Regions from separate parts of the Cypionkella sp. TWP1-2-1b2 genome, predicted to be linked through region 1. Evidence: riboswitches for the same ligand, from Rfam matches in the RefSeq annotation. Region 1 holds a riboswitch; each other region holds the start of a gene.

The links. Region 1 has a riboswitch for cobalamin ahead of ACP7AP_RS20485 (aromatic ring-hydroxylating oxygenase subunit alpha). Riboswitches for the same ligand answer to the same signal wherever they lie in the genome.
Region 2: linked by a shared signal. The riboswitch ahead of ACP7AP_RS09635 (DUF1636 family protein) and the one ahead of ACP7AP_RS20485 (aromatic ring-hydroxylating oxygenase subunit alpha) in region 1 are both predicted to bind cobalamin.
Region 3: linked by a shared signal. The riboswitch ahead of ACP7AP_RS09705 (CbtB domain-containing protein) and the one ahead of ACP7AP_RS20485 (aromatic ring-hydroxylating oxygenase subunit alpha) in region 1 are both predicted to bind cobalamin.

Annotation. Positions count from the first base shown of each region.
Region 1 is NZ_JAFCTX010000043.1:23,319-30,888, forward strand. It holds gene ACP7AP_RS20480 (2Fe-2S iron-sulfur cluster-binding protein) at 22-1,113, opposite strand; gene ACP7AP_RS20485 (aromatic ring-hydroxylating oxygenase subunit alpha) at 1,117-2,355, opposite strand; cobalamin riboswitch at 2,426-2,625, opposite strand; tRNA gene ACP7AP_RS20490 (tRNA-Lys) at 2,798-2,873, opposite strand; gene dapF (diaminopimelate epimerase) at 2,970-3,818, shown strand; gene mtaB (tRNA (N(6)-L-threonylcarbamoyladenosine(37)-C(2))-methylthiotransferase MtaB) at 3,815-5,083, shown strand; gene ACP7AP_RS20505 (NAD(P)/FAD-dependent oxidoreductase) at 5,352-6,377, opposite strand; gene mnmD (tRNA (5-methylaminomethyl-2-thiouridine)(34)-methyltransferase MnmD) at 6,418-7,083, shown strand; gene ACP7AP_RS20515 (DMT family transporter) at 7,080-7,570, shown strand, end outside.
Region 2 is NZ_JAFCTX010000011.1:117,523-125,092, forward strand. It holds gene ACP7AP_RS09605 (propanediol utilization protein) at 1-213, shown strand, start outside; gene cbiB (adenosylcobinamide-phosphate synthase CbiB) at 210-1,151, shown strand; gene cobD (threonine-phosphate decarboxylase CobD) at 1,160-2,119, shown strand; gene bluB (5,6-dimethylbenzimidazole synthase) at 2,119-2,742, shown strand; gene ACP7AP_RS09625 (cobyric acid synthase) at 2,786-4,231, opposite strand; gene cobO (cob(I)yrinic acid a,c-diamide adenosyltransferase) at 4,510-5,169, opposite strand; cobalamin riboswitch at 5,209-5,407, shown strand; gene ACP7AP_RS09635 (DUF1636 family protein) at 5,492-5,857, shown strand; gene cobW (cobalamin biosynthesis protein CobW) at 5,850-6,884, shown strand; gene cobN (cobaltochelatase subunit CobN) at 6,888-7,570, shown strand, end outside.
Region 3 is NZ_JAFCTX010000011.1:131,066-138,635, forward strand. It holds gene ACP7AP_RS09670 (cobalt-precorrin-6A reductase) at 1-588, opposite strand, end outside; gene cbiE (precorrin-6y C5,15-methyltransferase (decarboxylating) subunit CbiE) at 587-1,765, shown strand; gene ACP7AP_RS09680 (cobalamin biosynthesis protein) at 1,762-2,127, shown strand; gene cobM (precorrin-4 C(11)-methyltransferase) at 2,124-2,906, shown strand; gene ACP7AP_RS09690 (cobyrinate a,c-diamide synthase) at 2,903-4,222, shown strand; gene cobA (uroporphyrinogen-III C-methyltransferase) at 4,219-4,944, shown strand; gene ACP7AP_RS09700 (DUF1636 family protein) at 4,941-5,249, shown strand; cobalamin riboswitch at 5,322-5,539, shown strand; gene ACP7AP_RS09705 (CbtB domain-containing protein) at 5,572-5,739, shown strand; gene ACP7AP_RS09710 (CbtA family protein) at 5,744-6,535, shown strand; gene cobF (precorrin-6A synthase (deacetylating)) at 6,614-7,348, shown strand; gene ACP7AP_RS09720 (BrnA antitoxin family protein) at 7,459-7,570, opposite strand, start outside.

The DNA of each region.
Region 1 (7,570 bases):
ACACATCGGGCAAGGGGTCACTTACACCGCCACCGAAACCCTGCCCATCGGATGCGAGCAACAGGCCAGAATATACCCCTCGGCAATATCGTCATCCGAGATGCCGCCGTTGTGCACCATATGCACATCGCCCGAGATCTTCTTCACCTTACAGGTCCCGCACAGCCCAAAGGTGCAGCCCGACGGGATGTTCAGCCCCGACCGCTTTGCCACCGCCAACACGGTATCCGTCTCACCACAGGCCGCCACCACGCCGCTGTCCGCAAATGTGATCTCTGCCACAGCCCCATCAACTGGCGTCACATCATCCAGCACCGGAGCCTCAGCCTCAGTCGACACCGCCAGCCCAAAGCTTTCTTGATGATAGCGCGCCATGTCATAGCCAAGGCTTTGCAACATCTCGCGCACCGCCTGCATGAACGGCTCGGGTCCGCAGCAGAACACTTCGCGGTCCAGATAATCCGGCGCCATCAGGCCCAGCATGATCTGGCTCAATCGCCCCCGGAACCCCGGCCAAGCCCGGAATGGATCGCTTTCCTCCACCGTAAAGCGCAACTGCAACCCCGGCACTCGATTGGCAAATTGCTCCAATCGCTCACGGAAGATGATCTCTGACGGGCGCTTGGCGGCATGGACAAACACGATGTCCGGCATCTGCCCCGAATCCCACGCCCAGGTCGTCATCGACATCATCGGCGTGATCCCCGACCCTGCCGAGATCATCAGATATTTCTGCGACGGGTGGCGATGAAAGCTGAAAATCCCCGCAGGCCCAAACGCCTTGATCTGCATCCCCGGTTTCAGATGATCCAGCATCCAGCGCGTGCCGACGCTCGTGCTTTGCGCCTTCACCGTAATGGTGATCGACAACGGCCGCGACGGCGACGATGACAAAGTATAGGTCCGCTGCACATTGCCCTTCGGCCCCACCTTTGGGTCTACCGGCAGATCGAGCGTGATGAACTGCCCCGGCTGATAGTCAAACCAAGCCCCGTTCGGCGCGCGGAAGGCAAAGGTGGCGGTGTCATCATTTTCCGGCACCACCATCGAACATTCCAGCATCTGGCTGTCGTTCCAAGGCTCGGTTGACCAGTTCGGACTTGTGTACGGCATGATCTACTCCGCCGCCATCGCGGGCTTGGGGGCCGTGCGTTCAGTCATGGTTTTGCAATACCAATCGACAAACTGGATAACGCCCTCTTCCTGAATCGTCGAATAGGGGCCGGGCTCGTAAGCAGGTGACAGAATACCCTTCTGGTTTTCCTCCACCACCTGACGATCCTCGTCATTGGTGTGCATCCACACGTCGGTCAAACGCTCCAGATCGTAATCCACGCCCTCAACCGCATCCTTATGCACCAGCCAAGTCGTCGTCACCTGCGTTTCGGTGGCCGAGATCGGCAGCACCCGGAACGTAATCGCATGATCGCCCAAGAAATGGTTCCAGGTGTTCGGATAGTGGTAAAACAACAGGCTACCCGCATCATTGAACGGCATCGTCCCCAAGCGCTTGGCCACCGCCGCTTTGGTGTCCATCGTGTAGCTTTCGGCATTGTTCAAAAGCGGCACCCGCGCCAACCGCCATTGCATCGCCGCATCATGAGTGAACCGAGACGGCAACCCCGCCGCCTCACACCGCGTCCAATGCGCCAAAATCTCGTCGCTGGCCTCATCCGGCCCATTCATCGCGCCGATCTTCGGATTGTCCGAAAATGTCCGGCACAACGACGGATGCGCACCGCCGCAATGATAACACTCGCGGTTGTTCTCAATCACCAGCTTCCAGTTGCCGTTCTCCACGATGGTCGATGAAAATGCTACCTTGGTATCCTTCAACCCCGAAGGTGCGAGATAGGTCATCGCCGTCTTCGCCAATTCCGCAATCGGCGGCGGCACTTGCGCGAGGCAAATGAAAACCATCCCACCCAGATCAACGCAATGCACCTTTTTCAACCCATGCTCTGCCGGGTTAAACCTTTCCTGCATATCCCGCGCATATTGCAGCTTGCCGTCCAGATCATAGGTCCACTGGTGATACGGGCAGACCAATTTCGGCCCCGAACCCGTCTCCTTGGCACACAACCTTTGCCCGCGATGCCGACACACATTATGAAACGCCCGGATCATCCCATCATTGCCGCGCGTCAACACCACCGGATAAGCCCCGACCTGCAAGGTCAGAAACGCCCCAGCCTTCGGCAACGTGACCGCAGGGGCCGCAAACAGCCACTCCCGGTAAAAGATCTGCGCGAGATCGGCGTTATAGACGCCCTCATCGCAATAAAGCGCATGGCTCAGCGCATAATCCTTACGGCGCGCGCCCAATTCAGCGTGGATTTCGGCGGGATTCAACATATGGCACCTCGTAGGTCCGCGCCTCCCGCGGGGACAGTTGCATTGGCGGACCGGAGCATTCCGGCCGGGCTGGTCGTCTCGGTGCAAGGCTGGTTTCCGGGCTGCGAAACTGGGCCAAATTGCCCCGCCGTGACACCTTCCCAGAGCATATGCCCCAGTGGCCTCCTGTCACAGCTTAAGTTTCCTCACCGTTGCGGGGGCAGCGCCGGCATTGCACCGGCTTCCCAATTCTCCATGCTTGCGAATGGCACCTTGCCGCTTCAATAAACACGGCTTTCTGAGTCGCGATAGATCATTTGCGACCTCTCTGCACACACCAAAGACGCCGCCGCTTTTCCCTGCAAATCAAAGCCCCAACGCCTGATTCGCGGGCGACCCAAGCACACCCAACCCCCGAAAATACCAAAGGCCCAACCGTTTCCGGTCGGGCCTTAAGGTGTGGTGGTGAGCCGGACGGGACTCGAACCCATGACCCGCTGATTAAAAGTCAGCTGCTCTACCAACTGAGCTACCGGCCCACAACTGTCGCGCTGATTAGGGTGCGGGCCGGATAGGGTCAAGAGACAAAACGCGTGGCTCTGGCAAAAAGCTGCGCTGCGGCGTATAGGCAGGCGATGGAAAACGCCGCCAACAGCCCGAAAAACCCAAGCGCCATTGCCTTCATGAAGATGCATGGCGCAGGAAATGACTTTGTGATCATCGACTCGCGGGGCCGCGAGGCGGTGGTAACGTCCAAGCTGGCGCAAGCCTTGGGCGATCGTCACCGGGGCACCGGCTTTGACCAACTGGCCGAGATCCGCGATTCGCAAACCGCCGATTTCGCTTTGGATTTCTGGAACAGCGACGGCAGCCGCGCCGGCGCCTGCGGCAACGCCACCCGCTGCGTGTCTGATTACATGATGAACGAACTTGCCCGTGACACGCTGACCCTAACCACCGAACGCGGCCAACTCCACGCAATCCGCCTTCCAGATGGCCGCGTCTCGGTCAACATGGGCCACCCGCAACTGGAATGGTCCGAAATCCCGCTGTCGCACGCGGTCGATACCCTGAACCTCCCCCTCCTCGGCAACCCCGCCGCCATCGGCATGGGCAACCCACACTGCGTGTTCTTCGTCGCTGATGCCGAAACGGTCAACCTGACCGTTGAGGGCCCCGGCACCGAGCATCACGACCTGTTCCCGCAGCGCACGAATGTAGAATTTGCCCATCTGATCGCCCCCGACCACCTGCGGATGCGGGTGTGGGAGCGTGGCGCAGGCGTCACCCTCGCCTGCGGCTCTGGCACCTGCGCCACCGTGGTCGCCGCCCACCTGCGCGGCCTCACCGGGCGCTCTGTCACCGTCGAGGCTGACGGTGGCACCCTGCACGTCGATTGGCGCGAGGATGGCGTTTGGCTCACCGGCCCCACCGCACATATCTTCAACGGCACCCTGACACCCGCCTTTCTGGCCACCCTATGAACGCCCCGATCTCAAAGCCCCCGATCTTCGCCACCCTCGGCTGCCGCCTCAACGCTTACGAGACTGAGGCGATGAAAGAACTCGCCGCAGCCGCAGGCATTGAAGGTGCTGTGGTGATAAACACCTGCGCCGTCACCGCCGAAGCCGTGCGCAAAGCCAAACAGGAAATCCGCAAACTCGCCCGCGAAAACCCCGGCGCGCAGATCATCGTCACCGGATGCGCCGCCCAGACCGAGCCCGAAACCTTCGCCGCCATGGCCGAGGTCACCAAAGTCATCGGCAATACCGAGAAAATGCAAGCGGCAACGTGGGCCAGCCTCAAAGCCCCCGACCTGATTGGCATCACCGAAAAGGTGCAGGTCGATGACATCATGTCGGTGAAAGAAACCGCAGGCCACCTGATCGACGGCTTCGGCCGCCACCGCGCCTATGTCCAAGTGCAAAACGGCTGCGACCACCGCTGCACCTTCTGCATCATCCCCTTTGGGCGCGGCAATTCCCGCTCCGTCCCCGCTGGCGTGGTGATCGAGCAGATCAAACGCCTCGTCGACAAAGGCTTCAACGAAGTCGTCCTCACCGGAGTCGATCTCACCTCATGGGGCGCAGACCTCCCCGCCCAGCAGCGCCTCGGCGATCTCGTCATGCGCATCCTGCGCCTTATCCCCGACCTGCCCCGCCTGCGGATCAGCTCCATCGACAGCATTGAGGCCGACGACACCCTGATGGCGGCCATCGCCACCGAGTCCCGCCTGATGCCCCACCTGCACCTATCCTTACAAGCAGGTGACGACATGATCCTGAAACGCATGAAGCGCCGCCATCTGCGTGACGACGCCATCCGCTTTTGTGAAGACGCCAAAAAACTCCGCCCCGACATGATCTTCGGTGCCGACATCATCGCAGGCTTCCCAACTGAGTCCGAAGATATGTTCGCCAATTCCCTAAAACTGGTCGAAGACTGCAACCTAACCTTCCTGCACGTCTTCCCCTTCAGCCCCCGCAAAGGCACCCCCGCCGCCCGTATGCCGCAACTGCAAGGCCCCGAGATCAAATCCCGCGCCGCGCGACTCCGCGCCGTCGGAGACGCCGCTTTGCAGCTGCATCTGCGCGGCCAAATCGGCCAATCCCACCGCATCCTGCTCGAAGGTCCCCGCATGGGTCGCACCGAGCAATTCACCGAGGTCGCCTTTGCGGCAGACCACCCCGAAGGCCAAATCCTCACCGCCACCATTCGTGGCACCAAAGGCGCGCGCCTGCTGGCCTAAGGAGCGGTGGGTTGAAAACCCACCCCACGGCTTTCCTGCAATGCTCCGCTCTGCATAGGATGTCAGATGCCTCCGGCGGGGATATTTGAGCAGAGAGGATGACCAAGATCTCCAGCCCCTCACAATTTCACATTGGCCTAAATATCCCCGCCGGAGGCTTCTCCAGTCCCGGCAGGCCAAACGCCCAAAAGTAAACGCAAAGTTAACAACCCTAACCTAACCCCTTGATCCCAAATAGCCCCAGCCCCTGTCCACGCGTGGACACGCCTCAAATCCGAAACCCCTCCGGGATCAAATCCCGCCCCTCCAACACCAGATCCACCATCACCTCCGCCACCTTGGGGGCCATGCCAAAGCCAATCTTGAACCCGCCATTGGCGACAAAATGCCCCGCCCGCCCCGGCCAAGCCCCCAACAACGGCGCGCGAGACTTCGCCCGCGGCCGCACCCCCGCCCATCTCTCTACCACCTCAGCCCCCGCCAGCACCGGCAAAGCGGCCACCGCCCGCGCGTGCAAATCCTCCACCTGACGATCGACGCCCAGATGATCCCAAACCGCCTCAGACGTAGACCCCACCGCCACCGTCCCATCGACATGTGGCACCACATGCAGCCCATCGACAAACAACTGCGGCAACTCTTCCGCCGGATAGCGCAGCAAAATCGCCTGCCCCTTCACTCCGCCGCCGACAACCCGCCCCAAATCCAAACCTAAGCTGGCCAACCCCGCCAACCCAGTCGCCCAAACCACCGGACCGACCTCCTCCGCCTCGCCCACCACAACCTCCCCCCCCGCACCCTCAATCGCCACCACTAAAGCCGCACAGGCCATCCGAGGCTGCACCCGCGCGCTCAAAGTATCCTCAACCAGCCATCCCGACGGGCTGAAAGGCTCCCACGCCAATCCCGTCGCAGGAACAACACGCCAAACCGCCTCGCCCCGCCACAACCCTTCCGCCGACACCCCACGCGCCCGCGCCAATTCCACAGCAGCCGCATCCGCCAAAGGCTGCAACCGTCCAACCCTTCCATAGCCCGACACCAACCCCGACGCTGCCTCCACCGCCCCCCACCAGTCCGCAGCCATCAGCAAACTGTCCAACTGAAACGCCTTCTTGCCGTTCCAGCTTTCCGGCACATGCGGGCTAAGCGCCCCGACTACACCGCCCGAAGATCCCGCCCCCACCCCAACCGCCTCAATCACCCGCACGCACGCACCCCGCCGCGCCGCCTCCCATGCCACCGAAAGCCCGAAAATCCCTGCCCCTCGCACCGTCAGATCTACCCTTGCCATTCCAACCTACCTTGCCCATGGTCCGCCCGACCAAGGGCATATGACAATGACCACCTCCCCACAATCTGCCCTAAGCTGGCAAGACGGCGTGATCCCCGTCTCGACCCGCTTCGACGACCCGTATTTCTCCAAAAACGACGGCCTGTCCGAAACCCGCCACGTTTTCTTGGCTGGCAACGACCTGCCCGCCCGCCTGACCCCCGGTTTTCACGTCGCTGAACTGGGCTTCGGCACCGGCTTGAACCTGCTGGCCCTGTCGCTGATCACAAAAACCTCCACCCGCTTCACAAGTTTTGAGGCCTTCCCCCTCGCGTCAGCAGACATCGCCCGCGCGCTGGATCACTTCCCCGAAGCCCGCGCCGTGGCCGACCCCTTACTGACTGCATGGTCCAACGGCCAAACCAGTTTCCATCTCGGCAACATCCAAGTCGAAATCATCCTGGGCGACGCCCGCGACACCCTCGCGAAATGGCCCCACAAAGCCGACGCATGGTTCCTCGACGGCTTCTCGCCCGCAAAAAACCCCGAACTCTGGTCGCCAGACATCCTGGCGCAAGTCGCCCGCCACACCGCCACAAACGGCACCTTCGCCACCTACACCGCCGCAGGCCATGTCCGTCGCGCCTTGCAAGACGCTGGCTTCCAAGTAGAACGCCGCCCCGGCCATGGCCGCAAAAAGCACATGTCCGCAGGAACGCTGAAATGAACAACCGCAAAGGCATCCTGCTGATGATCGCCGCCATCGCGGCCTTCGCGGTGCAAGACGCTCTGTCGCGGCTACTGGCGGGCCAATACAACACGCTGATGGTGGTGATGATCCGCTATTGGGTGTTTGCCGCCTTCGTGATCACCCTGGCCCTGCGCCGTCCCGAGGGCCTCCGCGCTGCCCTGCGTTCTCGCCGCCCCATAGCCCAAGCGCTCCGCGCCACCCTGCTGGTGGTGGAAATCTGCGTCATGGTCTACGCCTACACCCTGATCGGCCTGATCAACGCCCACGCGGTGTTCGCGGTCTGCCCGCTGATCGTCGTTGCCCTCTCCGGCCCGATCTTGGGCGAGAAACTGACATGGCAACGCTGGGCCACCGTCGGCATTGGCCTGATCGGCGTGCTGATCATCCTGCGCCCCGGCCAAGGCGTGTTCTCTTGGGCCGCCCTCCTCCCCCTGATCACCGCCCTGTTCTTCGCCGCCTACAG
Region 2 (7,570 bases), on a different contig from region 1:
GCAAGCCGCACCTTGGCGCATCGCGGGACGCAAAGTGATCCCATCGCGTCGCTTGCAGCAGACCTTGGGGCCTTGGGTTATGTCATTGCCCATACCGGGGCGGCGCGTGGACTGATCTTCGCGCCCGGTGAGGTTCCGCAGCAAGCCAGCGTCGCTTTGCACGCGGCAGGTCTGCGCGGTGTCGTGCAGTTTCTGGCCGGGGGGGGCAGATGAGTTTTGCCGCGATGATGCTGGTGGCAATGGTGTTGGACAGTCTGATCGGCTGGCCTGCGCGGCTTTACGCGGTGATCGGCCATCCGGTGACATGGATCGGCGCGCTGATCCGCTGGCTTGATCTTTCGCTAAACCACGATTCTGCACGCGAAAGGTCGCGCCGGATGGCAGGGATGGCGACGGCGCTGGTGGTGATCGGCGTCACGGGCGGTGTGGCGTGGGCGTTGCAATGCGCGCTGCCGGCGGGCTGGCCGGGCATTGTGATCGGCGGTGTGCTGGCTTGGCCGCTGCTGGCACTGCGGTCGATGTACGTCCATGTCGCGGCGGTGATTTCCCCGTTGCAAAGCAACGATTTGGAACAGGCGCGCTTTGCGGTCTCGATGATCGTCGGGCGCAATGCTGCCGTGTTGGATCAGGCTGGCGTGGCGCGGGCGGCGATGGAATCTCTCGCAGAAAACACCTCGGATGGCATTGTGGCCCCACTGTTTTGGGGCGCGATTTTGGGTCTGCCGGGTATCGCCGCCTACAAAGCGATCAACACGCTGGACTCGATGATTGGCCACCGCACGCCACGGTTTGAGGCGTTCGGCTGGGTCTCGGCCCGTATCGACGATCTGGTCAATCTGATCCCGGCGCGACTGACGGGGGCGGTGTTTGCGCTGGTCTCCACCGCGCCGCGAAAGGCGGTAAACGTTATGTGGCGCGATGCTGGTCTGCACCGCTCGCCCAACGCGGGCTGGCCAGAGGCCGCGATGGCCGCTGGCCTTGGCGTGCGGCTGTCCGGCCCGCGCGTTTATGCCGACCGCGTGGCGGAGGAGCCTTGGGTCAACGCGGACGCCCCAGATCCGACCCCCGCCGATCTGCAACGAGGCCTTGCGCTTTATGTCCGGGCGATGTTTGTGCTGGGCGCAGCGCTGCTCGGTTTGGCGCTGGTCTGAGGGGGCAGATGCGCGACCACGGGGGGAATATCGACGGGGCAATCGCTCGCTTTGGCGGTGTGGATTGGATTGATCTGTCGACTGGCATCAACCGCGTGCCCTATAGGGTCCCAGTTTTGCAGCGCGAAGACTGGACGATGCTGCCCACTCAAACCGCCAAGCAAGCCTTGTTGGATGTCGCCGCCAAAACCTATCGTTGCACCGCCCCAATGCTGGCGGTGGCGGGTGCGCAGGCGGCAATCCAGATGATCCCCCGGCTTGGCAAACCGGGAAAGGCCCGTGTGCTGGGGCCGACCTATAACGAACATGCAGCCAGCCTGCACGCCGCTGGTTGGAGCGTTGAACAGGTCAGTCAGTTCGGCCAGTTGGCGGGGGCCGACCTCGCTGTGGTGGTGAACCCCAATAATCCCGATGGTCGATCCTATGCGCCCGCTGATCTGCTGGCTTTGGCCGCGCAAGTCGGGCGCTTGGTGGTGGATGAAAGTTTCGCCGATGCGCAGCCGGAGCTGTCCTTGCTGCCGCAAGCCGGGCAGGCGGGTCTGCTGGTGCTGCGTTCTTTCGGCAAGTTCTACGGGTTGGCCGGGGTGCGGTTGGGCTTTGTGATTGGCTGTGCGGAAGACATCGCGGCTTTGCAGGAAATGTCGGGGCCTTGGCCTGTGAATGGTGCTGCCCTGCGGATTGGGGCTGTGGCTTTGGCGGATGCAGCTTGGGCCGAGACGACAGTGCAACGGCTGCGGTCGGAGGTTGCACAGGCCGATGTTTTGGCGCAGGCCGCAGGCTGGCAACTGGTCGGCGGCTGCGAATTGTTCCGCAGCTATGAGACGCCGGATGCAGAAACCGCACAATTCCGACTGGCAAAACAGCGAATCTGGAGCAGAATCTTTCCCTATTCAAACCGATGGCTGCGGATCGGCCTTCCCGGCTCGCCTGGTGAATGGGCGCGACTGACCCGCGCTTTGGAGGTATGATGCAGTTCACCCCAGACGAATCCGCCACCCTGTTGCGCATCCTGCAATGGCGCCGCGACGTGCGGCATTTCCGCCCTGATCCGGTGGATGAGGCGGTGTTGGAGCGGCTTCGCGCCACGATGGATTGCGCGCCTTCGGTCGGCAACGCGCGGCCTTGGCGGGTAATCCGGGTCGATGATCTCAGCCTGCGCGCCGCCGTGCGGGCCAATTTCAGCCGTTGCAACGCTGAGGCCGCAAAGCTTTACTGCGGCGAAAAGCACGCGGAATATCTGGCGCTGAAACTGGCGGGGCTTGAGATCGCCCCGGTGCAACTGGCGGTGTTCAACGTGATGGACCCAGAGGCCGGGCATGGCCTAGGTCGGCAGACGCTGCCCGAAACGCTGCGGCAATCGACGGCGATGGCTGTTCATACTTTGTGGCTGGCGGCGCGGGCCGAGAATTTAGGCATCGGCATGGTTTCAATTTTGGAGCCACAAGACATCGAAGCGCTGCTGAGTGTGCCAGAAGGCTGGGAGTTTGCTGCCTATCTCTGCCTCGGCCATCCTGAATTCATGGATGACACCCCGCTTTTACACCGCACGGGCTGGCAGGAAAACACCCAGACCGAATGGCCGCGGCGCTGAGGTCGCTCTTCAAGCCTGTCAGCTTTCATCGCTGCGTCGGCGCTTATCTTGCCAAACCAAGCAGCGCTGTGACGTCGACATGCGCCTCCATATGTGCGGCCAAGGCATCTAAAACGGCGTCAACTCCAGCGCTGTAGTGCAAGCCCGAAGCCTGCGCGCCGATCTGGCGCAGGAAGCCCGCGCGAAATTGGTCGTTGGCGAACATGCCGTGCAGATAGCTGCCCATCACGCAGCCGTTGGCTGAAACTGCGCCTTCGGCTTGGCCGTTAACATAGGCGAACGGGCGGGCGCGATCAGGCCCCTCAGTACGCCCGATATGAATCTCATAGCCCTGCATCGCAAGCCCGGTGGCGGCATGAACAGCTTCGGTCCGCGTCAGCCGCTTGTCCGGGGTCATCAAGGTTTCGACATTCAAAGCGCAAAGGCCCAAGGTTTCGCCCATTGGCCCCTCAATCCCCTCAGGATCACGCACAATTTGGCCAAGCATCTGATAGCCGCCACAAATCCCCAGCACGCGACCGCCGCGCCGCAGATGCGCCGCCAGATCCACATCCCAGCCCTGCGCCCGCAGATAAGCCAGATCGCCGCGTGTGGATTTCGAGCCGGGAATGATCACCAGATCGGTATCGCCGGGGATGGCTTGGCCAGCCCGCACCATCTGCAAACTGACGCCAGCTTCCAGAGCCAAAGGGTCGAGGTCGTCGAAATTTGCAATCCGCGACAACACCAGCGCCGCGATTTTATATCCACCCGCGCCGCCCCCCTTCGGCAAGTCGAGGGCATCCTCGGCAGGCAGCTTTGACGCAGCCTCAAAAAACGGCACCACGCCAAACCCGTGCCAACCTGTGCGGGCCTCAATCAGTTTATAGCCGTCGTCAAACAAGCGGGGGTCGCCGCGAAACTTGTTGATCAAAAACCCCGCGATCATCGCATTATCCGCAGGGTCCAGCACCGCCTGCGTGCCGACAATCTGCGCAATCACGCCGCCGCGATCAATATCGCCGGTCAGAATTACCGGGCAATTCGCCGCCCGCGCAAAGCCCATATTGGCGATGTCGCCCGAGCGCAGATTGACCTCGGCTGGCGACCCTGCACCCTCGACAATCACCAGATCAAATTGCGATTTCAACCGCTTGAAGCTGTCCAGAACCGAAGCCATCAGTGAGGGCTTCAACGCCGCATAATCGCGGGCCTTCACCGTGGCGATGCGCTTGCCCTGCACCACAACTTGGCTTCCGGTTTCAGATTCAGGCTTCAGCAACACCGGGTTCATATCGGTATGCGGCTCCAGCCCACAAGCCAAAGCCTGCAACGCCTGCGCGCGGCCAATCTCACCGCCATCGGCCGTCACTGCTGCGTTGTTGGACATGTTCTGCGGCTTGAACGGAGCCACCGAAAGCCCGCGCAGTTTAGCCGCACGGCAAAGGCCTGCCACTAGTAAAGACTTGCCGACGTTGGAGCCTGCGCCTTGGATCATCAGGGCTTTCATCGCGACCCTCCAGCGTTGGTTTGGCGGAGGTTTCGGAAGTCTCCGGCGAGAGTATTTTCTTCCAGCATGAAAGCCAAAGAATGTCGGCGCAGCATCTCGGGCCGATTGCGCGGGGGAGATGCTGCGCTTTCACACTGGGCGATCATCGGGGCTCCCCCCTGTACCGCTTCCCCGTTTTGGAACCAGAAGGTTAACATTTCGTTGCTTTCATACTGGCGAAAATACTCCGGGGGTTTGGGGGCTGGCCCCCAATCTATCCTGTCAGCAAAGCCACCAGATCAAAATTCCACCCCCGGCTGCGCCTTGATACCCGACCGGAACGGGTGCTTCACCAGCGTCATTTCCGTCACCAAATCCGCCGCCTCAATCAACTCTGGCTTAGCGTTCCGCCCGGTCATAACCACATGGGTGAGCGGCGGTTTTTCAGCGGCCAGAAACGCCAGCACCTCGGCGATATCCAGATAGTCATAGCGCAAGGCGATGTTGATCTCATCCAGTAGCACCAGCCGATTGCCGGGATCGCGGATCAGCTCTTTTGCCTTCTCCCAGCCCTTCGCGGCCATCGCGATATCGCGGGCGCGGTCTTGGGTTTCCCAAGTAAAGCCCTCACCCATCGCGTGAAACTCGCAGAGATCGGAGAAATGCGTCTCGATGATCCGCCGCTCGCCGGTATCCCAAGCGCCTTTGATGAATTGCACAACCGCGCAGGGCATCTCATGCGCGATGCAGCGCAGAATCATCCCGAATCCGCTCGAAGATTTACCTTTTCCCGCCCCAGTATGGACGATCAGCAACCCCTTATCGCCAGCCTTGCCGGCCATGATCTTATCGCGCGCGGCCTTCTTCTTCGCCATCTTTCGCGCGTGGCGGGCGTTTTCATCACCTGATACGTCGCTATCGGAGGTCGCTTCAATCACGGGCAGCTCTGGGTCGGCCATTGGGGGTTTTCCGTTGCTTGACAAGGGGCGCAATTCTGCCACAGGTGGGCAGGTGTTGGTTCCTGTTTATGACAGGCGAAGAGGGAATGCGAAAGGGGGCAACCCCAAAAGCTGCCGCCCCCGCGACCGTGACCGGAGAGGTTGCCCGAGGCCACTGGAGCAATCCGGGAAGGCGGGCCACCGTGGGGGAAGCCCCGTATCCGCAAGCCGGGAGACCTGCCAGCGCAAGACTGAACGGGCGAACGGGGTGTTTCGCAACCAGCAGGCAAGGCCCCTTGGCCGTGCCTTTCTGGCCATCCCATCGCTCAATTTGGATAGGCTGATGACCGTAACGCTGCATGTCTGCACCACCTGTAAGGCCGGAGAGGTCGTAGAAGACGGGGAGGCATTGCCGGGTGCGCGGCTTCATGCGGCCTTGTTGGTGGGCGAAATTCCTGAGGGTCTGCGCATCGTCGGCGTCCCCTGTCTGTCCGCCTGCAATTCTGGTGCGGCGGTGGCGCTTTCGGCTCCCGGCCGGTGGTCCTATGTCTATGGCCGTCTGACCGAGGCCGATGCGCCTGACATTCTGCTCGGCGCTGCGGCCTATCTCGCCGCCCCCGATGGTATCGTGCCGTGGCGTGCGCGCCCGGTGATTTTCCGCAAGCAAAGCCTTGCCCGTATCCCGCCTTTGGAGCTTCCCGATGTCTGACCTCGCAAAAATCCCCGTCACCGTGATCACCGGCTTTCTCGGGGCTGGTAAAACCACGCTGATCCGTCATCTGATGCAGAACCCGCAGGGCAAGCGTCTGGCGATCCTGGTCAATGAATTCGGCACCGTTGGCGTCGATGGCGATATCCTCAAATCCTGCGCGGATGCGAATTGTCCGGTGGAGAATATTGTTGAACTCGCCAACGGCTGCATCTGCTGCACCGTCGCTGACGATTTCATCCCGACCATCGAGGCATTGATGGCACTGCCCGTGCGCCCCGATCATATCATCATTGAGACCTCTGGCCTCGCTTTGCCGAAACCTTTGTTGAAGGCGTTCGACTGGCCCGCGATCCGCTCGAAAATCACTGTCGATGGCGTGATCGCTTTGGCCGATGCCGAGGCCGTCGCCGCTGGCCGGTTTGCGCCCAGTGTCGAGGCGGTGGATGCGCAGCGTGCTGCTGATCCGTCGTTGGATCATGAAACCCCGCTGTCGGAAGTGTTCGAGGATCAAATCGCCTGCGCCGATATCATCCTGATGTCGAAGGCCGATCTGGCAGGGGAAGCGGGCCTCGCTGCAGCCCGCGCCGTGATAATGGCGGAATCGCCCCGGCCAATCCCGATCCTGTCAATGTCGGAAGGTATCATTGACCCGGCCTTGATCCTTGGTCTGAACGCGAAAGCCGAGGATGATCTCGCCGCGCGCCCGTCGCATCACGATGGCCATGACGACCACGAGCATGACGATTTTGACACCGTGGTGATTGATCTGCCCGAGATCAGCGATATTGACGCGCTTGTCACCGCCATCCAGCGCCTTGCCGATGAACAGCACATCCTGCGCGTCAAAGGCTATGTCGCCGTTGCGGGCAAGCCAATGCGTTTGCTGGTGCAAGCGGTTGGCGCACGGGTGCGGCATCAGTTTGATCGCGCGTGGGGTGCATCCCCGCGCCAAGGCCAGCTTGTGGTGATTGCCGAGCATCACCACGTTGATCTGGCCGCGATCCGCTCTGTGCTGGGGGCCTAAACCATGCATGTCGTCTTCCGCGAAAGCCATGGGCTGGAGGATACGCAAACCCCGTTTGATCTGGGTCAGACCCCGGCCGAGCTGGTGGTTTTGTCGTTTTCCGACAGTGACCTCGGCGCGTTCGCGGCAGGCTGGCATCGCGCCCGCGACGGGGCAGGGGCGGGCAAACTGCCCACTCTGCGCCTCGCCAACTTAGTTGCCTTACAACACCCGATGTCGGTCGATACCTATGTCCAGAAAACCCTGCCGGGCGTCAAAGGCATCCTTGTCCGTCTGATCGGTGGCGAGAATTACTGGCCCTACGGATTGATGCAACTGCAAGACCTCGCCCGCCGTCAGGGCATCGCTTTGGCCGTGCTGCCCGCCGATGGCCGCGCAGATAGCGCGCTCGACGCCCATTCCACCTTGCCCATAAGCACCCTGCGCCGTCTGTCCGCGCTGTGTGACGCTGGCGGAGCGGTCGCTGCGCAGGCTGCCTTGGCGCAACTGGCGCTTGCCGCTGGGCTCTACGCTGGCCCGGTGCCGGGCGATAAAACCGTGCCCGATTGTGGCTGGTATGACCCCGACTTTGGCGTGATCCCGCAACCCGCCGCCACAGGCCAAACCATCGCCGTGACCTTCTACCGCAGCTACGTCACCGCCGCCGACACCGACCCGGTGGATGCCCTGATCCGCGCCTTTCGCGC
Region 3 (7,570 bases), on a different contig from region 1:
TGCGTTCTTGGCGACGATATGGCTGATATTATGCTGCATCAGCAGCGCCTTATCACTCTCTACCTCAAACGGACCCCGCGCCAGAACCACAGTGCAATCGGGCAGCGGAGCCACTGCGGGCGCATCGACCAGCCGCAGCAGATAGTGATGTTGTTTCGCCGCGAAACACCCCAGGTTCTGCTTGCCAATCGCCAGAAACACCCGTGCCTGCGCATCGGGCAGGGCGTCAACAGCCGCCTCCATACTGCCGACATGCACCCAATTATCACCCGCAGCGGCCACCCAAGCCGCCCGCTGCAACCCCAACAATGGCACCCCAACCCGCCCGCAAGCCTCAACCGCATTACGGCTCATCTGTGCGGCGAAGGGATGCGTGGCATCGACCACAGCACCAATCCTCTCGGCCCGCAGGTATTCGACCAAGCCGTCAATCCCGCCAAATCCGCCAATTCGCGTCGGCAAGGGCTGCGCCACCGGGCTATCGGTGCGACCCGCATAAGAAAACACCGCGTCCTTCCCGGCAGCCGCCAATGTCCGCGCCAAAGCGCTGGCCTCGGTGGTGCCCCCCAGCAGAAGAATGCGCGTCATGGATAAGCCTTGGATTGCAATCATCGGTTTGGGGGAAGATGGCCTGCCGGGCCTGTCAGATGCAAGCCGTGCCGCACTGGCGCAGGCCGAAATCATCTTCGGCGGCCCGCGTCATTTGGATTTGGCGGCAGCGGGTGCCAAAGGCCGCGCATGGCCCATGCCGTTTTCGGTGGCCCCTGTGCTGGCCTGCAAAGGCCAAAACGTCGCTATCATCGCCTCGGGCGATCCGTTCTGGTTCGGTGCGGGCAGCAGCCTGACTGCCCACCTTGCCCGCGACGAATGGCAAGCTTTCCCCGCGCCCTCCACCTTCCAACTCGCCGCCGCCCATCTCGGCTGGCGGATGGAGGACACCACCTGCCACGGGCTGCACGCCGCCCCCTTCGCTCGCCTGCGTCCTGTGCTGACCAAAGGCCATCGCGCGATTTGCTTGGTGAGAGACGGCAACGCCCCGCAAGCCTTGGCAAAGTGGCTGACAGATCAGGGATTTACCGCCCATCTGACCGTGCTGGAAGCCCTTGGCGGCCCAAATCAACGTATCCGCGAAACCACCGCCGCAACCTTCGCCCTGACCGAGATCAAAGCCCCCGTCGCCGTCGCCATCGAGATCACCGCAGGTCAAGGCCTATCGCGCGCCTCCGGCCTCGACGACGCTTTGTTCGCGCATGACGGCCAGATCACCAAACGCCCAGTCCGTGCGCTGACCCTATCGGCACTCGCTCCGCGCGCAGGCGAAGTGTTGTGGGACATCGGTGCAGGTTCCGGCTCGATCTCGGTCGAATGGTGCTTGGCCGGAGGTCGTGCCTTGGCGTTTGAACTCCGCCCCGACCGCGCCATCAACATCCGCGCCAACGCGCTGAATTTCGGCGTGGACCACCGCCTGACCTGTATCGAAGGCACCGCATCCGAAACCCTCACCGCCCACCCGATCCCGGATGCCGTGTTCATTGGCGGTGGTGGCAACGCAGCCCTCTACGATCAACTCTGGCAAATTTTGCCAGAAGGCACCCGCATCGTCGCCAACGGCGTCACCTTGGAAACCGAAAGCCTGCTGGCAGGGCAACATGCCCAACGCGGTGGCACCCTTCTGCGCATCGAGCTTGCGGCAGCTGCGCCCATAGGTCGGATGCGTGGCTGGGATGCCACCCGCCCGGTCGTGCAGTTGAGTGCGATCCGATGATCGTTGCAGGCATAGGCTTTCGCAAAGATGCCGGGATCGACAGCCTGCGCGACGCTTTGGCCCGCGCCGGAGGTGATGCGGCGCAGGCCCTCGCCACCGCCAAGGACAAAGCTGACTCCCCTGTCATCCAAGCCCTTGCCGCCGAAATGGCCCTGCATCTGCACGCAGTTCCCTTGGAACGTCTGCGTAACCAGCCCACCCTGACCCAGTCCGTCCGCGTCCAGGCTCGCTATGGCACCGGCAGCCTCGCCGAAGCCGCAGCGCTTGCCGCCGCTGGCCCCGGCGCACGGCTTTTAGGCCCCCGCGTCACATCCCAAGACGGCATGGCCACCGCAGCCCTTGCCGAAAGGAGCATCCCATGACCATCCATTTCATCGGCGCAGGCCCCGGCGCGCCTGATCTAATCACCCTGCGTGGCCGCGATCTGATCGCCTCCAGCCCGGTCTGCCTTTATGCCGGATCGCTGGTGCCGCAAGCCCTGCTGGCGCATTGTCCGCCGGGTGCCAAGATCACCAACACCGCCCCCTTGTCGCTGGACGAGATCATCGCCGAACTCGCCGCCGCCCATGCCGCGGGTCAAGATGTCGCCCGCCTGCATTCCGGTGATCTGTCGGTGTGGTCGGCGATGGGCGAGCAACTGCGCCGCCTGCGCGCCCTGAATATCCCCTATGATGTGACCCCCGGCGTGCCGTCGTTCGCCGCCGCTGCCGCTGCCCTCGCCACCGAACTGACCCTGCCGGGCCTGACCCAATCCGTTGTCCTCACCCGCACCTCAGGCCGCGCCACCGCGATGCCAGAGCGTGAAAACCTGCCTGCCTTTGCTGCCACCGGCGCCACCCTTGCCATCCACCTCTCGGTGCATGTGCTTGAAAACGTGGTGAAAGACCTCACCCCCCACTATGGCCCCGATTGCCCCGTCGCCGTGGTCTGGCGCGCCACTTGGCCGGATGAGCGCATCGTCCGCGCCACGCTGTCCACACTACAAACTGCTATCGGCGCGGAAATGGAGCGCACAGCGCTGATCCTCGTCGGCCCCGCCCTCGCCGCCGAAGGCTTCGAGGAAAGCCGCCTCTATGCCGGCGACTACGACCGCCGCTTCCGCCCCGTCGGCACCGATCCGCGCTTCCCGGAAGCCCAATGATCCCCGGATTGCTCATTTCCGCCCCGGCCTCCGGCACCGGCAAGACCACGCTGATGCTCGGTCTGCTCGCCGCCTTCCGCGCACAGGGGCTGAACGTGCAGCCGTTCAAATCCGGCCCCGACTACATCGACCCCGCCTTTCACGCGGCGGCTTCGGGGCGCGCGTCTGTCAATCTGGACAGTTGGGCGATGACCCCAGCGCGGATCGCAGGGCTGGCTTCGGTAGCGGCAGATGCCGATTTGATCCTCGCTGAAGGCTCGATGGGCCTGTTCGATGGTGTGGCCAAACCGGGGGAATTTGGCAGCGGAGCCAGCGCCGATATCGCGGTGATGATGGGGTGGCCGGTGGTTCTGGTGCTGGATGTCTCGGGCCAAGCCCAATCCGCCGCTGCCGTCGCCAAGGGCTTTCAACTGCTGCGCCCCGACATGCCCTTCGCCGGGGTGGTCTTGAACCGCGTCGCCTCGCCCCGCCACGAAGCCTTGGTGCGCGCGGGGATGCATGCGGCAGGCATCCCGGTGCTGGGCGCGCTGCCGCGACGCGCCTCAATCGCGCTGCCCGAGCGCCATCTGGGCCTCGTTCAAGCCGAGGAGCAACCGCATCTACAAGCCCTGCTGGCCGAAGCCGGGGCATTCATTGCCGAAAATCTGAACCTCGACACCCTGCGCGCCGCCGCCCGTGGCCATCTGCCCCCCCAACCGCCATTAAAAATCACGCCTCCGGCCAATCGCATCGCCCTTGCGCGAGACGCTGCGTTTTCCTTCATCTACCCGCATCTTCTGGCCGGATGGCGCGCGGCGGGGGCCACGATCCTGCCATTCTCGCCGCTGCAAGATGAGGCCCCAGATCCGACAGCGGAAACCTGCTGGCTGCCGGGCGGCTATCCCGAGCTTCACGCCGGAAAACTCGCCGCCAATGCGCATTTTCGCCAATCTCTGCAAGCCTTTGCTCAGACCAAACCGGTACATGGCGAGTGCGGCGGCTATATGGCGATGGGTGCGGGCCTGATCGACGCGCAAGGTGAGCGGCATGAAATGACAGGGCTTCTGGGGCTAGAGACCAGCTTTGCCAAACGCCGCATGCATCTGGGCTACCGTCTTGCGCAAACCAATGTCCCCATCGTCGGCCACCCCGCCCGTACCCGGCTCCGCGGCCACGAATTCCACTACGCCACCATCACGGCCCAACCCGATGCCCCCCTTGCGCAAGTCTGCGATGCAACCGATACCACTGTTGCAGAAACCGGATCGCTCCGCATCCAAACGGGCGGCGGCCAATCGTCCGGCACCTTCTTCCATCTGATCGCAGAGGCGACATGACCGGCTTTGTATCCTTCGTTTCCTCCGGTCCCGGCGATCCCGAGCTATTGACCGTCAAGGCCGTGAACCGCCTTTCAACTGCCGAAGTGGTGCTGTTTGACGATCTTTCCTCTGGTCCAATCCTTGGCCTTGCCGCCAAATCCGCTGACCTGATCGCGGTCGGCAAACGCGCCGGGCGGCCCTCGCCGAAACAAGATCACGTCAGCCGCCTGTTGGTCGATCATGCGCTTGCTGGCCAGCGCGTGGTACGGCTGAAATCCGGCGATTGCGGCATGTTCGGACGGCTGGAGGAGGAGTTGGTTGCCCTGCAACAGGCGGGAATTTCATACGAAATTATCCCCGGCGTCACCTCTGCCTCTGCTGCTGCCGCGGCCTACGGCATCCCATTGACCCGTCGTCTGACCGCGCGGCGCGTGCAATTCATCACCGGGGCGGATGTGACAGGCAGCCTGCCGGAAAACACCAATATGGCCGCCCTCGCCGACCCTCTTGCCACCACTGTGGTCTACATGGGCCGCCGCACCTTCGCCGATCTCGCCGCTCGGCTGATCGCCCACGGCCTGCCAGCCGACACACCTGCGCTGCTGGCCGAGGCGGTCTCAATCCCCGATCAAAAAATCACCCGCCACACCATTGCCAGCCTTGCGACCCATCTGCAAACTGCAACCAGCCCGCACCCTGCGCTGATCTTCTACGGCCCCTTGGCCGAGTTCCCGGCATGAGACTTTACGTCTGCACCCTGTGCCAGTTGGGCCGCGAGGGTTTTGCCGACACTCTGCGCGAAGCCATGCCTGCCGCCGTCGAAGTGCTTGAAATCGAATGTATGTCTGGCTGCACGCGCGACCAATCCATAGCCTTCCGCGCGGATGGCAAAACCGCCTATCTGTTCGGCGAGATTACCGCCGCTGATCTGCCCGAGCTTGAAAATTTCGCTCGCCTTTATGCCGCCTCGCCGGACGGTAACTTCCTCGACGCCCGCGTGCTGGGCAGTCTGCGCAGCAAGGCCATCGCCCGCATTCCGGCCTGATGTAATCGACCATTGTGTCGCCTCTGACCCTTCAAAAGCCGCATTTCTGCTTGACCCAAACCGGGGCTTAGGTGACTGATGAATATGCATGGTGTTCTAAAAACGCAAAGCGTCTGGACTGAAACGAGAATGAGGAATGGGTGGACCAATCGGCACCCCAAGCCTCAGCCGCCCCCGCGACTGTATGCGGTGAGCGTGCTTCCGATGTGCCACTGGCCCCTTAAGGCTGGGAAGGTGGAAGCCTGCTACGACCCGCGAGCCAGGAGACCGGCCACGCAAAGAAACGCTAAACACCGTCGGGTGTGACGGTATGGAGAATAGAATGACCACGAAGACCCTCGCTTCCAGCAAAACAACCGCGCTGATGTCGGTGCTGTTTGTTGCAATGATTGGCGCCTCGACAGTGTTCTTGACCGGTTTTGCCCATTCGCAGACCCTGCATGACGCGGCACATGATGTGCGTCACGCCTCTGGCTTCCCCTGCCACTAAACGCATGATCCAACGTATGCTGACCAGCGCGGTGTTCGCTGGTTTTGCGGCAGGCCTGCTTGCGGCCCTGCTGCATTTTGTGTTTGTGCAGAAGCTTATTCTTCTGGGCGAGCAATATGAAACCGGCGCATTGGTGCATTTCAACGGGGTCGCAGCAGGCGGTCACGCGGACGATCACTACCATGCCGCCCCCGAAGCTTCTGCCGCAGATGTCACAGCAACCGCTCCCGCAACAACTGAAGCGCCCGACGCTGCGCAGGCTGACGGCCATGAGCACAAGCATGAGGCCGCCGAAGAAGACGGCGCAGCCTCGCGCAACGCTTGGACCAGCCTGTTCTTCGGTTTGGCCTATGTCGGCTATGCCCTTTTTCTGGTTGCAGGTTATGGCCTTGCTGAAGTGTTTGGCAAACGCGTGACCCTGCGCGAAGGCCTGCTCTGGGGCATCGCGGGCTACGCCGCCTTCCAACTCGCCCCGGCGATGGGATTAGAGCCGGAACTGCCCGGCACCATGGCCGCCGATCTGACCGCGCGTCAAATCTGGTGGATCGGCACCGCGCTCTGCACCGCGGCTGGATTGGGGCTGTTGGGCTACGGCAAGGGTGTGGCTTCGGTGATCGGCGCGGTGCTGCTGCTTGCGATCCCGCACGTGATCGGCGCACCCGAATTAGAAAGTTACTCCGGCGTCGCCCCGCCCGAACTGGCTTCAACCTTCGCGGCACGCTCGTTGGGGGTCGGTCTGATCGTATGGTCGGCTATGGGCGCGCTTTCGGGCTGGCTCTGGTCGCGCCCACAGTAAGCGGATGAAAATCTACGCGCGCCGATCCTTGCGGTTGGCGCGCGTTCTGCTGCAAATAGCGCAGCTATAGGAGGCCCCATGTTTGATCTTACCCTCATCGGCATCGGCACCGGCAATCCCGACCACCTCACCCTGCAAGCCATCAAGGCAATCAACGCCGCAGATCTGATCCTGATCCCCCGCAAGGGCGAGGGCAAAGCCGATCTGGCAGAACTGCGCCTCGCGATCTGCCGTGATGTGCTGAGCAATCCTGCGACCCGGATCGTCGAATTTGATCTGCCGGTGCGGGACGCGCGCATCGCGGATTATAGGGCGCGGGTGGAAGATTGGCATGACCGGATCGCGGACGTTTGGACGGCGGCGATTGGCGGGGCAGCAAAGGTCGCGTTGCTGGTGTGGGGCGACCCCTCGCTCTATGATTCCACGCTGAGGATTGCTGCGCGGTTGGTGCCCGCCGAGCGGGTGCATGTGGTGCCAGGGGTGACGTCTATTCATGCGCTGACGGCGGCGCATGGGGTGGCTTTGAATGAGATCGGCGCACCGTTTATTGTCACCACGGGGCGGCGGTTGCGGGAGGAGGGGTTTCCTGCGGGCGTCGATACAGCTGTGGTGATGCTGGATGGGGAGTGTTCGTTCCAGAGTATTGATCCGGCAGGGGTGACTATCTGGTGGGGGGGGTATGTGGGGATGGCTGAGGAGATTATTGTGGAGGGGCCGCTGGCCGAGGTGGGGGCGCGGATTGTGAGCCTGCGGGAAAAGGCGCGGGCGGCGCATGGGTGGATTATGGATATTTATCTGCTGCGGCGGGGGTAGGTTTTTGGTGGTCCCAACTCGGGACATTTTTTGATTGTTTTATTTCAATGAGTTAAGGGTGCGAAATTAGGAATTTGTTAAGGTTTGACGTAGGGGTGACCCCGTGCCGCCTATAATCCCAAGGCTTTGCGGAGCGCCGCATTGGCGCGGGTTTGCCAGCCTTTGCCGTCTTGTTTCAACTGAGCCAGCACATCGGGATCAAGGTAAAGCGTAACGCGCTGC